2 regions of the Mesorhizobium sp. M0011 genome follow, and region 1 is predicted to be linked to the other one. Evidence: predicted binding sites of a transcription regulator. Region 1 holds the regulator's gene; the other holds the start of a gene.

Region 1 (7,578 bases):
GGCGAGGTGCGACCACAAGCTCTTGTCGGTCTCCAGCCAGTAACCGCCATGGATAATCACTACCAGCCCTTTGGGCGCGGCCCTGGGAAGGAAAAGATCGAGCCGATTGCGCGGTCCGTCGCCATAGGCGATGTCGAGCCGCGCCCGGCCCTGCGCCGACAGCGCATCGCGGAATGCTTGCGCTGGCTCCGCCCATGCAGACGGCCAGCGATCACTGCCCGCGATGTTGGCGCCGTTGGCATAGGCATCATCCCAATCGACGATGTGACGTTCGAACATCTGCGCCCTTCCCCAAGACGGCATCGCTACTTGCTAGCAATGGCCCCCGCCACGCCATGCGTCAATGCACCAGGGCAAAAACATTTTAGGCTTGAAACAAATTTCGACTGGTGCGATCCTGCCCCAACGAACAGCCGACAATGGGAGGTCTGCTGTGCTGCCCGAACCTGCAGATGTTCACCCTTTCTGGGCGCATCTCCGAGCAGGCGCGATGGTCAGCACGAAGCCTCCTCAGAGCAGGACCTTAGGATCCACCACATCCAGCCAAGGCGCGTCGCGCACTGGCCAGGCAGCAGACGGGAGAGCGGCGACATGCTTGGGCCTTCGGCGCATATCGACACGTTCACGCGCGATCACCTGCCGCCGCCGGAGCAATGGCCTGAAATCCTGCTCGACGGCTTCGACTATCCCGAACGCCTCAACGCCGGTGTCGAACTGACCGACAGGCTGGTCGAAAAAGGTCTCGGCGACCACACCGCCCTCATCGGCAATGGCCGCCGCCGCACCTACAAGGAACTGTCCGACTGGACGAACAGGCTGGCCCACGCGCTGGTCGAGAATTACGGAGTCAAGCCGGGCAACCGGGTGCTGATCCGCTCGGCCAACAACCCCGCCATGGTCGCCTGCTGGCTGGCCGCCACCAAGGTCGGTGCCGTGGTCGTCAACACCATGCCGATGCTGCGCGCCGGCGAACTCGCCAAGATCGTCGACAAGGCCGAGATCACCGTCGCGCTCTGCGACACCAGGCTGATGGACGAGATGACCGTGTGCGCCAAGGACAGCGCATTCCTCAAGCAGGTCATCGGTTTCGACGGCACCGCCAACCATGATGCTGAACTCGATCGTGCCGCTCTCGACAAGCCGGTAACGTTCACCGCAGTTGACACCGGCCGCGACGATGTCGCGCTGCTCGGCTTCACCTCGGGCACGACAGGCGTTCCGAAGGCGACGATGCATTTCCACCGCGACCTGCTGATCATCGCCGACGCCTATGCTCGCGAAATCCTGGAGGTGACGCCGGACGACATCTTCGTCGGCTCGCCGCCGCTGGCCTTCACCTTCGGCCTTGGCGGGCTCTGTATCTTTCCGCTGCGCTTCGGTGCGGCGGCGACGCTTCTGGAGCAGGCGACGCCACCCAACATGATCCACATCATCGAGACCTACAAAGCGACGATCTCCTTCACCGCGCCGACCGCCTACCGCGCTATGCTGAAGGCCATGGATGAAGGAGCCGATTTGTCGTCGCTGCGCGTTGCCGTTTCGGCCGGCGAAACCTTGCCCGCTCCGGTTTTCGAAGAGTGGACGAAAAAGACCGGCAAGCCGATCCTCGACGGCATCGGCGCCACCGAAATGCTGCACATCTTCATCTCCAACCGCTTCGATGACATGAGGCCTGCGTCGACCGGCAAGCCGGTGGGCGGCTACGAGGCGCGCGTCGTCGATGACGAGATGCGCGAGGTGCCGCGCGGCACGACCGGCAGGCTGGCGGTGCGCGGCCCGACCGGCTGCCGCTACATGGCCGATGACAGGCAGAAGGAATACGTGCGCGACGGCTGGAACCTCACCGGCGATACCTTCACGCAGGACGAGGACGGCTTCTTCCATTTCGCCGCGCGCTCCGACGACATGATCGTCAGCGCCGGCTACAACATCGCCGGACCCGAGGTCGAGGCAGCACTGTTATCGCATCCGGATGTTTCCGAATGCGCGGTGATCGGTGCAGACGATGCCGAGCGCGGCCAGATCGTCGAGGCGCATGTCGTGCTGGCGCAGGGGGTGGCGCCTGACGCGTTGACCACCAAGCGCTTGCAGGACCACGTCAAAACGACGATCGCCCCTTATAAATATCCACGGTCAGTAAAATTCATCGCCGCTCTGCCCAAGACCCAGACCGGCAAGATCCAGCGCTTCCGGCTGCGCACGGAGAAAATCAATTGAGCGAGCCACACGATCCGGCGTCCGAAGGCGCCCAGATGTCGTTCAAGGAGCGCATGTCCTACAGCGACTATCTGCACCTGGAGAAGGTGCTGGAGGCCCAGACGCCGCTGTCTTCGGCGCATGACGAGATGCTGTTCATCATCCAGCATCAGACCTCCGAGCTCTGGATGAAGCTTGCTCTGCACGAGATTGGCGCCGCGATCCGTTCCATCCGCGCCGACCGGCTCGAGCCGAGCTTCAAGATGCTGTCGCGCGTTGCGCGCATCTTCGAGCAGCTGAACAATGCCTGGGATGTGCTGCGGACGATGACGCCCAGCGAATACACCGAGTTCCGCGACGCGCTCGGTCAGTCCTCGGGTTTCCAGTCCTGGCAGTATCGCGCCATCGAGTTCATGGCCGGCAACCGAAACCTGGCAATGCTCGGGCCGCACAAGCATCGGCCCGACCTGAGCGGGAAGCTGGAAGCGATCCTGGCCGAGCCGTCGCTCTATGACGAGGCACTGTTGCTTTTGGCGCGCAACGGATTCGACATCGGTGCCGATGCCAGGCGCACGGACTGGCGTGAGACGCGAACCGAGAATGAAGAGGTGCTGGTCGCCTGGCAGACCATCTACCGCGATCCGCAGCGCTACTGGATGTTCTACGAACTGGCCGAGAAGCTGGTCGACTTCGAGGACTACTTCCGCCGCTGGCGCTTCAACCACGTCACCACGGTGGAGCGCATCATCGGCCTGAAACGCGGCACCGGCGGCACGTCGGGTGCTTCGTATCTGAAGAAAATGCTCGAGGTCGTGCTGTTCCCGGAGCTGTGGACGGTCCGCACCCGGCTCTGACGTCGAAATGAAAACAGGCACACCGAGGGGACGCGCTGTGGCGGAAAACCCTTCGCGAACAACCGGGGACTGACCGACCATGAGTGGAATTCCTGATCTCGCCGCAGTCGAAGCGATGGATGCCACGGATCCGCTGCGGGCCATGCGCGACCGTTTCATTCTGCCGGAGGGGATGATCTATCTCGACGGCAATTCACTGGGGGCAGCGTCTCACGCCGTTTTCAGCGAGCTGCAGCAGGCGGCGACCCAAGAATGGGCCCAGGATCTCATCCGAGCTTGGAACACGGCCGGATGGTTCGAGATGCCAATCGAACTCGGCGACCAGCTCGGACGCCTGATAGGAGCCGCGGCCGGCCAGACCGTTGTCTGCGACACGACATCGACCAACATCTACAAGGTGCTGCATGCGGCGATGGAGATGCGGCCCGGCCGGTCGGCCATCGTCGCCGAAGGTGACAGTTTTCCCACCGACCTGTACATCGCCGAAGGCGTGGCCTCGACCCGGGATGGCGTCCTGCTGCGCCTCGCGGGTGTCGACGCGCCGACCATCGAAGAGCTGATCGACGAAAACGTCGCGGTGGTGCTGGTCAATCACGTCAATTACAAATCGGGTGAACTGCGCGACATGTCGGCGCTGACGCGCAAGGCTCATGCGGCCGGAGCGCTGATTGTCTGGGATCTCTGCCACACGGCCGGCGCTCTGCCCGTCGAACTCGACCAGGCAAATGCCGATTTCGCCATCGGCTGCACTTACAAGTACCTCAATGGCGGTCCGGGCGCACCGGCCTTCATCTATGCCGCGCAGCGTCACCATGGCGATATCAGGCAACCACTCAGCGGCTGGTGGGGCCATGCGCGGCCCTTTGCCTTCGAACGGGGTTATGTTGCCGGCACCGGTATCCGCCGCTTTCTGTGCGGCACCCAGCCTGTCCTGTCGATGCGGGCGCTCAAAGGCGCGCTTGCCATCTGGAATGACGTCGACATGGCGGCATTGCGAAAGAAGAGCGTCGCGTTGACAGAACTGTTCATCCAGCTCGTCGAAGCCAGGTGCGGCGCCTACGGTCTCACGCTGGAGACCACCCGCGACGCGACCAGGCGCGGCAGCCAGGTGTCGTTCCTTCACGATCACGGCTATCAAATCATGCGGGCGCTGATCGAGCGCGGCGTCATCGGTGATTTTCGTGCGCCATCGACCATCCGTTTCGGCTTCACGCCGCTCTATGTCGGCTACAAGGATGTGTGGCTGGCGGTTGAGGTGCTGGAGGATATTCTGCGCACGGGCGCATGGAAGGACCGCCGTTTCGCGGTCAAGGAAGCCGTTACCTGACGCAACGATCCCCGCGATCCACCGCCGCCGCCCTCACTGCCTGGCAGATGACGGAGGCTGAATTTCCAGCCACAAATGCCAACAGACGTTGGCGTTTTGGCTCCGTTTCGTTCACGGCAAACGAACGTCCCGAAGATTGATATCGTCCTTTGTGGAGGTCGATAGACTGATAATGCCAAGCCTTGGGTCGAGGATGAGCCACAGGTCATTAACCATAATAATTTCAATGTGAGCAGGCGCATCGCTGTGCCTGGCGCTTGTTGATCGCGACCCGCTGGCAAGCGCCAAATAATTTCAGCAGCCTTAACAAATTCATTAAACTTTAAACGGTTGCAGAACACAACTGGAACAGATAGGGTTTGTTCTGGGTTTGTTTTTCGATTCTGGTTTCAGGTAACCTGGGGGCCGCCATGCTGACGCGCAAGCAACATGAACTGCTGATGTTCATCCATGAACGCCTGAAGGAGAGCGGCATTCCGCCATCCTTCGACGAGATGAAGGAGGCGCTTGACCTTGCCTCCAAATCCGGGATTCATCGGCTGATCACCGCACTTGAGGAGCGCGGCTTTATTCGCCGGTTGCCCAACCGGGCACGCGCGCTGGAAGTGCTGCGATTGCCGGACTCGATCGCGCCTGGCCTCAACGCGGCAAAGAAGTTTTCGCCAAGCGTCATCCAGGGCAGTCTCGGTCAGGGTGGTGCCCTTGGCCGGCAGATCAAGCCGGCGCCTTCGCGGATGCCCTCGCCCGGCAATGATGACGATGCGGTCTCCGCCGTGTCGATCCCGGTCATGGGCCGTATCGCCGCCGGTGTGCCGATCGATGCCATCCAGCATCAGACGCATTCGATCTCGGTGCCGCCGGACATGATCATGGGCGGCGCCCACTATGCGCTGGAGGTCAAGGGCGACTCGATGATCGAGGCCGGTATCTTCGACGGCGACACCGTCATCATCCGCAATGCCGACACGGCGAGCCCCGGCGAGATCATCGTGGCGCTGGTCGATGAAGAGGAAGCGACGCTGAAGCGGTTCCGCCGCAAGGGCGCTTCGATTGCTCTCGAAGCCGCCAATCCGGCCTATGAAACCCGTATTTTCGGCCCGGACAGGGTCAAGGTGCAAGGCAAGCTCGTCGGCCTGATCCGCCGCTACTGAGGCGGCTGTGGGTTGGCCGCTGGCTTCTCCGGTTTCTTGAAGGGTGCCAGCCCCCTCGCCTCACGAGAGTATTTGCGTTGCGTGTGCCAGGGCCGATATGGGCTGTCCACCGCGAAGCTGATCGTCGCCGGCGTGGTCGCCGATTGGCGATCGAAGAAGACCGCGGCACTGCCTTTGCGAGCCAGTTGCCGCTTGGTGATGACGAGGACCAGCGGATTGTGACAGGCGTCATACGCGGTGGCGTCATTGATGACGATCAGCTCGGCGAAGCCGCAGGCTTTCCAGGTGTCCTTGCGGTCCTCGACATAGGCAATGATCGCACCGGACATGTGCCTGGCCACGCAAACGCCTGAGGAGCAATAGAACGGGGATCCCAGCGGCAGATCAACGGCATCCGCGACATCGAATTGCCCATCGCTGTTGTCGAACACCTCTGGCACGACGATGGTTTCTGATGTCAGGGCGCGTTTCCAGTTGTCGACGGTGAATTCGTTCGGCCGCTCCCGGCTGACGGCAAGCTCACCGCCACCGATCGGCAACGCCACCAGCCGGGCGTCTTCCGAGATCAGCACATCCGGCGTGCGCGTATCCGAGACGGTCAGCAAGCCTGCCTGCGCGAATGGCAGAGCAGCGAGCCGCAGCCAGGTTGTCGCCATCGTCGCGATGACCAAAGCAATTGCCACCAACAGGACCGACTGTTGCGAAATCAGCCCGACCCCGTCGACAGGCGAACGCTCGGAGATCCAGCCGGATATGGCGATCATCATCGTCAGGCCCTTACCCATCAGGTAGAGAGCCGGCCAATCCAATCCGAAAGGCATCAGCAGCGCGCTGGCGACGGCCAGGAACATGACGACGGTGACGATCGGCATAACCGCGAGATTGGCAAACAGGCTAAGCGGCGAGACACGCTGAAAATGCCAGATAGCAAACAGCGTCGTGGCGCTTCCGGCGATGATCGAGGTCATGGCAAGGCCGGTTGCCGCCAGCAGGAATTTTCGCGTCAGGAAACCTGGCATGGATCGCTTTGGCGGCGGCGGTCTTGCTTTTCCCGCGCGGTGATCCGCCCAGCCGGCATAGGCGCCGACCAGAGCCGCGGTCGCGGCGAACGACATCTGAAAACTCGGGCCGACCACCTCATGCGGCGACACCACGATGACGGCGATCGCCGAGATCGCCAGATTGCGCATGGTGAGTGCTGCTCGATCGAACAGCACGGCAATCAGCATCACCGCCAGCATGATGAAGCTGCGCTCGGCGGCAACGACGACTCCCGAGATGATGAGATAGGCCGCGATCGAGAACAGTGCGGCGGCGGCGGCATACTTCTTGACCGGGCGACGCGCGGAAAAGTCGGGAAACAAGGCGAAGGCGCCGCGCAGCAAACCCATGATGGTGCCTGCGACCAGAGCCATGTGCAGTCCCGAAATGGAGATGATGTGGTAGATGCCGGTACGTCGCATCGCCTCATTGATGTCATCGGGAATGCCGGCGCGCACGCCGACGATCAGCGCCGCGGCGATCTCGCCTTCGGCGCCGCCGACGCTCGCCCTGATATGGTCGGCGATGCCTTCACGGGCATTTTCCACGCTAGAGGAAATTCGGGCCGGCAGCGGCATGTCGCCGTCATCGTTGACGACAAGCTTTGGATTGCCGAGAAAGAACCCGCTGCCGCCGATGCCGGCAAAGTAGCTGTCGAAGGAGAAGTCATAGCTGTCCGGCCGCACCGGCCCGGTCGGCGGCAAGAGCTTGGCATATCCGGTGATGAGGGAGCCGGCGGTCACGTCAGCCGGGATCTTGCGTGCCGAAAGCCGCACCCGTTCCGGCGCATAGCGCAGTTTCGGTCTTGCGGTCGATGTCACGTCGATGGTCAGCCGGATACGGCCGGTTTCCATCCGGTCGAGCGAGACGACGCGGCCGGTGACTTGCGTCGAAATTTCCGAGCCCAACATTTGTGTGCCCGCACGCCACGTCTCGACTTTGGCAGCAAGCAGTCCTAGGGCGCACAAAAGTGCCGCCATGAAACACAGATGGGTCTTTGGCCATGAGC
Region 2 (7,578 bases), on a different contig from region 1:
CGGGACACTGGTTCCCAGCCTTCGCTCGGCAAATGGACTTTTTATGGCACGACGCTGCGCGTCTATGATCCCGGCGCGGATGCCTGGCACATCTTCTGGAGCGACCCGCGCAACCAGTATTTCAGCCGCCAGCTCGGCCGCGCCGAGGGTGACACGATCGTGCAAGTGGGCGCCGACGGCACCGGCAGTTCAGTACGCTGGAGCTTTTCACGCATCACCGAAAACTCCTTCCGATGGCTGGGCGAACGCTCGCAAGACAATGGCGCGACATGGCGGCTGGAAGTCGAGTTCCTGGCGCGCCGAGAGGTTTGATCGCCGAGGAATGCAGCAGCAGCCCAGAATAAAAGCGTCGCGATCCTTTGCGCCGGCATCAACCACTTTCCCGCTGACAGTTCCCACCGACCGGGCTTTGCTCTACCAATATTCTGTCCGGGCACGGCCCGGCGGGAGGGTCAGAGATGCCGAGTTTCGACAGCCTGTTCAACGCCTTCGTCACCATTCTCGTGACCATCGATCCGCCTGGCCTGGCGCCACTGTTCCTGGCCGTAACGCGCGGCATGAACCGCGAGGAGCGCCAGCAGGTTTCGGTGCGCGCCTCGATCATCGGTTTTCTGGTGATGGCGCTGTTTGCGGTTGCCGGGGCCTCGATCCTGTCGGTGTTCGGCATCACGCTGCCGGCTTTCCGCGTCGCCGGCGGTTTCCTGCTGTTCTTCATTGCCTTCGAGATGGTGTTCGAGCGCCGGCAGGACCGTAAGGAGAAGATCGGCGACGTCGCCATCACCAAGGACATGATCCACAACATCGCCGCCTTCCCGCTGGCGATCCCGCTGATCGCCGGCCCCGGCGCGATTTCGGCGACGGTGCTGCTTTCCGGTTCATTTCAGGGATTTGCCGCGCAGGCCGCCCTGGTCGGCATCATCTTCGTCTGCCTCGCCATCACCTATCTGGTGTTCGTGCTGTCGGAACGCATCGACCGCATCCTCGGCCAGACTGGTCGTTCGATCCTGACCCGGCTGCTTGGCGTCATCCTGGCGGCACTGGCCGTGCAATTCGTCGCCGACGGCATCAAGGCGCTGATGGCGGGGTAACGCGACGAGCTGCCGCCGAAGCCGGCCCTATTTCACCGTCGTGTCGATCACTTCGAAATCGTGGGTAATCGTCGCGGTCTTGGCCAGCATCGCAGACGCCGAGCAATATTTTTCGATCGAAAGGTCGATCGCGCGTTTCACCTTGTCGCTGGAGAGTGCCCTGCCCTTGACGACGAAATGCATATGGATGCGTGTAAAAACCCTGGGCTCGGTTTCGGCGCGGTCGGAGTCGAGTTCGACGACGCAGTCCTCGACCGCCTCGCGGCCTTTTTCGAGGATATGCACCACATCATAGGCCGAACAGCCACCGGTGCCGATCAGCACCAGCTCCATCGGGCTTGGACCCGGCGTCTTGCCTTCCGGTCCGTGCGCTGTTCCGAGCACGACCTTGTGGCCGCTGCCGGATTCACCGACGAAGGTCCGCTCCTCGACCCACTTTACGCGTGCTTTCACCGAACTCGTCCTTTCACCGTGTTTCGTTGATCGGCCCGGTCAGCGTTCAATTCACGATGCAAAACCCCGAAAGTCCATCAACGACTCTCGGGGCACTGTCTGACATAACTGTTGCGATCAGAACGGGATTTCGTCATCCAATTCGCGCGACGAACCGCCACCGCCGCCGCTCTTGGCACCGCCGCCGCCGCGATTGAAGCCTTCGCTCGGGCTGGACTGGCCGAAATCGGAACCACGGCTGCTGCCGCCACCGGTATAGCCGCCGACCTGACCGCCCTCGCCCTGTCCGCGTGCGTCGAGCATCTGCAGCTCACCGCGGAATTTCTGCAGCACGACTTCCGTCGTGTACTTGTCGGCACCGGTCTGGTCCTGCCATTTGCGCGTCTGCAACTGGCCCTCGACATAAACCTTCATGCCCTTCTTCAGATATTGCTCCGCCACCTTGGCGATGCCCTCATTGAAGATGACGACGTTGTGCCACTCGGTTTTTTCCTTGCGTTCGCCGGAATTCTTGTCGCGCCAGCTTTCCGATGTGGCGATGCGGATGTTGACGACCGGTTCACCCGAATTCAGGCGACGAATTTCGGGATCCGCGCCGAGATTGCCGACCAGAATGACCTTGTTGACGCTACCCGCCATGATATTTCTCCGCGCTCATCCGAAACAAATTTTTGTCGCAGCACCTTACAGGCTGCAGGCGATCGCCGCTTGCCATGGCTGCCTTTACCCACAAGGTTTTTGTTCCCTTTTCGTTCTTATCCGCATCGCTGCTTATTGTCAAGGAATGGCAGCACTGTCGAAGCCGATCATATGGGCCCGAAAAGACCGCTTGCCAAATCGATAAGTATGCACTTATGCTTTTAGCATGATCGAAGCAGAGATTTTTCGCGCACTGGCCGACCCGACGCGCCGCGCCGTCTTTGAGCGGCTGGCCGCCGGCGAGATGAGCGTGTCGGAATTGCGCACCGGGATGACGGTGTCGCAGCCCGCGGTGTCGCAGCATCTGGCGGTGCTGCGTGGCGCAGGCCTGGTGGTCGAGCGGCGAGCCGGCCGCAATGCCTATTACCGCGCCGATCCGCAGGGGCTCGCCCCCTTGCTCTCCTGGATCGAACGCTACCGGACCTTCTGGCCGGAACGCATCGAAAGGCTGAAGGCGGTTTTGAAGGACATGGATCAATGAAGAAGGCGGGATCAACGACCAACGACGGTCAAAGCGACGCCCCGGATGCGCTCGAGTTCGAGTACGAGCTTGCCGAGCCGCCGGAAAAGGTATGGCGGGCCCTGACCGTACCGGAATTGCTGGCCGCCTGGATGATGCCGAACGACATGAGACCCGAGATCGGCAACCGTTTTGCCTTCGCCGGAACGGGCGCGTCGATCGAATGCGAAATCCTCGACGCCGATCCCGAGAAGCTGCTGCGCTATTCCTGGCGGGAGCAGCCGGGCGACGCAGCTAGGCAGGATCCGCTCGACAGCACCGTCACCTTCACACTTGCCCGAACCGTTTCCGGCGGCACGCATCTGCGTGTCGTCCATGACGGCTTTGCCCGCAAGGCCATGCCTGCCGTCGCCATGGCAGGCGCCGGCTGCCGGCTTTCGCTCGGTGCAAACAGGTCATTTAAGCCAATCGCCGCAAACACGCCTCGCCTCCTGCTTCGCGCGGCCTGAAAACAAAACGGACGGAGAGAGATAATGAGCGGTGTTGCCAGTCTGGTGCCGATGGTTATCGAGCAATCGAGCCGCGGCGAGCGCGCCTTCGACATCTTTTCGCGGCTGCTGCGCGAGCGCATCGTCTTCATCAACGGTGAGATCAACGACGACATCTCGGCGTTGGTCTGCGCGCAGCTTCTGTCGCTGGAATCGGACAATCCCGACAAGGAGATCTCGCTCTACATCAACTCGCCGGGCGGCGTGGTCACCAGCGGCTTCGCCATCTACGACACAATGCAATATATCAGCTGCCCGGTGTCGACCGTATGCATGGGCTTTGCCGCATCGATGGGCTCGTTCCTGCTGATGGCAGGCGCACCGGGGCGCCGAATTTCCCTGCCGAACGCCACCATCCTGCTGCACCAGCCGCTGGGCGGCTTCCAGGGCCAGGCCTCCGACATCCAGCGCCATGCCGAGCGCATCGGCCGGACGAAACGGCACATGGCCGAACTCTACGCGCAGCATTGCGGCCGCAGCTATGAAGAGGTCGAGCGCACGCTGGACCGCGACCACTTCATGACCGCCCGCGAGGCCCAGGCATGGGGCATCGTCGACCATGTTTTCGACACGCGAAAAAAGGCGGCGTGAGCCAGGGCCGGATCGGAGTACGTCCGGCTGTCGAAGATTTGACGATGCCGGTCTGGTTCCATCGGCGGCGCGCCACTATAGTCTTGGGATGACCGACACTCATCAGTCCAGATCATTGCACCGCGTCATCGCCGTTATAGCGCTCGCCATTGCGGGCCTCACCAGCGGCGCGGCACTTGCCGAAGACAGTTCGCCGTCAACGCAAAAAGGCGCCCTGCCCGGCGTAACCGGTGACTACCGCATCGCCAAGCCGGCTCCGGAGTCCGACGACGCGTTTCCCGGCAACGGCAACGGCCAGTTCAAGATCGGCGATACGGATGTCAGGATTTCCGGCAGCATCACCGTCGATGTCGGCGCCGGCTCGATCGGGCCGCCGCGCCACTGACAGTCTGTCGGCGCGTGCTGCGTTGCGCCAAACAGACAATCCGCACATGAAAACGGCCCCGCCGTGCTTTGCGCAAACGGACGGGGCCTTTTTGGATCTCAAATCCAATCTCTACCGGGAGTGTACTGCCGGCATTTGATTTCGGATGCAACGCGGCGTTCGACCGACGATCCGACTAACAGTCTCTGATTTTTACGGGGATATGGCAGGTCACGGTTTGTCGGGTGGCGAAAACGCTAAACCCTGGCACTTATGCCTGCCGCCGCTCCAGTAACAACTGGAACCCTATGGGACGATCCGGTGGCGTCATAGCTCCGCTCCTTTGTCCATTGCGACGTTGTCGTCACGAAGCACAAATCGCAAATGCCTGCGGCGTCTCGCAGGCCGCCTTTGGGCGGCGAGGCCATCGAAAGACGGCCGTCTTCGTTGACTGCTGGAGACTGCTCCCGTCAGCTGGTGGCGTCAACCATCAATAGCCGGTTACCGAAAAATGTGATCGCCGGAAGGTTACGTGCAGGTCAGCTTTTGCACAGCTTTGTCAGGAGCGTGTTCGGCCTTTGTTCTTTCCGCTTGCCCGTTCACGCGAAAGACGGTTAAACGCTTTGGTCGGGAATTGTGGCGTCTCTCGACGTGGCGGCAAAACTACCTACATAGGGGATGGCCGGGAAAACCCGCCATTCCAGGAAATTCCAGATTCTGAGGCGGCGACCGGCTATGGCCGACCATAAATATCTTTCCATTCGCGGGGCGCGCGAACACAATCTGAAGAATGTCGATCTCGACTTGCCGCGTGACAGCCTGATTGTCATGACCGGCCTGTCGGGGTCCGGCAAGTCATCGCTTGCCTTCGACACGATCTATGCCGAAGGCCAGCGCCGCTACGTCGAAAGCCTGTCGGCCTACGCGCGGCAATTCCTTGAGATGATGCAGAAGCCTGACGTCGACCAGATCGACGGCCTGTCGCCCGCCATCTCCATCGAGCAGAAGACCACCTCGAAGAACCCGCGTTCGACCGTCGGCACCGTCACCGAGATCTACGACTATATGCGGCTGCTTTTTGCGCGCGTCGGCATCCCCTATTCGCCGGCCACCGGCCTGCCGATCGAGAGCCAGACGGTTTCGCAGATGGTCGACCGCGTGCTGGCGGTCGAGGAAGGCACGCGGCTGTTCATCCTGGCGCCGATGGTGCGCGGCCGCAAAGGCGAATACCGCAAGGAATTGCTGGAGTTGCAAAAAAAGGGCTTTCAGCGCGTCAAGGTCGATGGCGTCTTCTACGAAATCGCCGACGTGCCGGCGCTGGACAAGAAGTACAAGCATGACCTCGACGTCGTCGTCGACCGCATCGTCGTGCGCGGCGATCTGGCGACGCGGCTTGCCGATTCCATCGAGACCGCCCTGAAGCTGGCCGATGGGCTGGCGGTCGCCGAATTCGCCGACAAGCCGCTCGATGCCAGCCAGACCGGCGAGGATTCGGTCAACAAGTCGAAGAACGAGACGCATGAGCGCATCCTGTTCTCGGAAAAGTTCGCTTGCCCGGTCTCCGGCTTCACCATTCCGGAAATCGAACCGCGGCTGTTCTCGTTCAACAACCCGTTCGGCGCCTGCCCGACCTGCGACGGTCTCGGCAGCCAGCGCGCCATCGACGGCAATCTGATCGTGCCGGACGAGAACATCTCGCTGCGCGACGGCGCCGTCAGCCCGTGGGCGAAGTCGACCTCGCCCTATTACGCGCAGACGCTGGAAGCGCTGGGCAAGGCTTATGGCTTCAAGCTTGGCGACAAGTTCAAGGATTTGTCCGAAGAGGCCAAGGAAGCCATCCTGCACGGCACGGGCGAGCGCGAAATCACCTTCCAGTATGATGACGGCCTGCGCTCCTACAAGACCACCAAGACCTTTGAAGGCGTCATTCCCAATCTCGAGCGGCGCTGGAAAGAGACCGAATCCGCCTGGATGCGCGAAGAAATCGAGCGCTTCATGTCGGCGACGCCCTGCCCGGTCTGCAAGGGCTATCGGCTGAAGCCCGAGTCGCTGGCGGTGAAAATCGCCGGCAAGCACATCGGCGAAGTCACCGAGCTTTCCATCCGCAAGGCCGACCAGTGGTTCACCGACCTGCCAGCGTCGCTCAACGACAAGCAGAACGAGATCGCGGTGCGCGTGCTCAAGGAAATCCGCGAACGGCTGCGCTTCCTCAACGATGTCGGGCTCGACTATCTGACGCTGTCGCGCAATTCCGGCACGCTGTCGGGCGGCGAAAGCCAGCGCATCCGGCTGGCGTCGCAGATCGGCTCCGGTCTCACCGGCGTGCTCTATGTGCTGGATGAGCCATCGATCGGCCTGCACCAGCGCGACAATGCCCGCCTGCTTGATACGCTGAAGCACCTGCGCGACATCGGCAACACGGTGATCGTCGTCGAGCATGACGAGGACGCCATCCTGCATGCCGACTATGTCGTCGACATGGGCCCGGCCGCCGGCATCCATGGCGGCGAGATCATCGCCCAGGGCACGCCGCAGCAGGTGATGGCCAATCCCAATTCGATCACCGGCAAATACCTGTCGGGCGCGCTCGAAGTGGCGACGCCCGGCGTGCGACGTGAAGCGAAGAAGAACCGCCGCCTGAAGATCGTCGGCGCGCGCGGCAACAATCTGAAGAACGTCACCGCCGAAATACCGCTCGGCACCTTCACCGCCGTCACCGGCGTGTCCGGCGGCGGCAAGTCGACCTTCCTGATCGAGACGCTGTTCAAGGCTGCCTCGCGCCGCATCATGGGCTCGCGCGAACATCCGGCCGACCACGACCGCATCGAGGGCCTCGAATTCCTCGACAAGGTCATCGACATCGACCAGTCGCCGATCGGTCGCACGCCGCGTTCGAATCCCGCCACCTATACCGGCGCCTTCACGCCGATCCGCGACTGGTTCGCTGGCCTGCCCGAAGCCAAGGCGCGCGGCTACCAGCCGGGACGCTTCTCCTTCAACGTCAAGGGCGGCCGCTGCGAGGCCTGCCAGGGCGACGGCGTCATCAAGATCGAGATGCACTTTTTGCCCGACGTCTACGTCACTTGCGACGTCTGCCACGGCAAGCGCTACAACAGAGAGACGCTCGACGTCGTGTTCAAGGGCAAGTCGATCGCCGACGTGCTCGACATGACGGTCGAGGAAGGCGTCGATTTCTTCGCCGCCGTGCCCGGCGTGCGCGACAAGCTCGAAACGCTGAAGCAGGTCGGCCTCGGCTACATCCACATCGGCCAGCAGGCGACGACGCTGTCCGGCGGCGAAGCACAGCGCATCAAGCTCGCCAAGGAACTGTCGCGCAAGGCGACCGGCAAGACGCTCTATATCCTCGACGAGCCG

Evidence for each region. Region 1 encodes LexA, which represses DNA repair genes until DNA is damaged. Its sites were predicted from a motif close to TGTTCNNNNTGTGTTCNG; they were not measured.
Region 2: the regulator LexA is predicted to act here: its motif matches at 2,281-2,298, upstream of NKK51_RS12175 (single-stranded DNA-binding protein).

The regions. Positions count from the first base shown of each region.
Region 1 covers NZ_JAMYVQ010000026.1:27,538-35,115, reverse strand. The annotation lists gene NKK51_RS24400 (hormone-sensitive lipase) at 1-279, opposite strand, end outside; gene NKK51_RS24395 (AMP-binding protein) at 592-2,217, shown strand; gene kynA (tryptophan 2,3-dioxygenase) at 2,214-3,050, shown strand; gene kynU (kynureninase) at 3,130-4,377, shown strand; gene lexA (transcriptional repressor LexA) at 4,788-5,528, shown strand; gene NKK51_RS24375 (ComEC/Rec2 family competence protein) at 5,522-7,578, opposite strand, start outside.
Region 2 covers NZ_JAMYVQ010000008.1:173,345-180,922, reverse strand. The annotation lists gene NKK51_RS12190 (hypothetical protein) at 1-312, shown strand, start outside; gene NKK51_RS12185 (MarC family protein) at 459-1,088, shown strand; gene NKK51_RS12180 (OsmC family protein) at 1,116-1,541, opposite strand; gene NKK51_RS12175 (single-stranded DNA-binding protein) at 1,659-2,180, opposite strand; gene NKK51_RS12170 (ArsR/SmtB family transcription factor) at 2,407-2,721, shown strand; gene NKK51_RS12165 (SRPBCC family protein) at 2,718-3,209, shown strand; gene NKK51_RS12160 (ATP-dependent Clp protease proteolytic subunit) at 3,234-3,839, shown strand; gene NKK51_RS12155 (hypothetical protein) at 3,928-4,224, shown strand; gene uvrA (excinuclease ABC subunit UvrA) at 4,939-7,578, shown strand, end outside.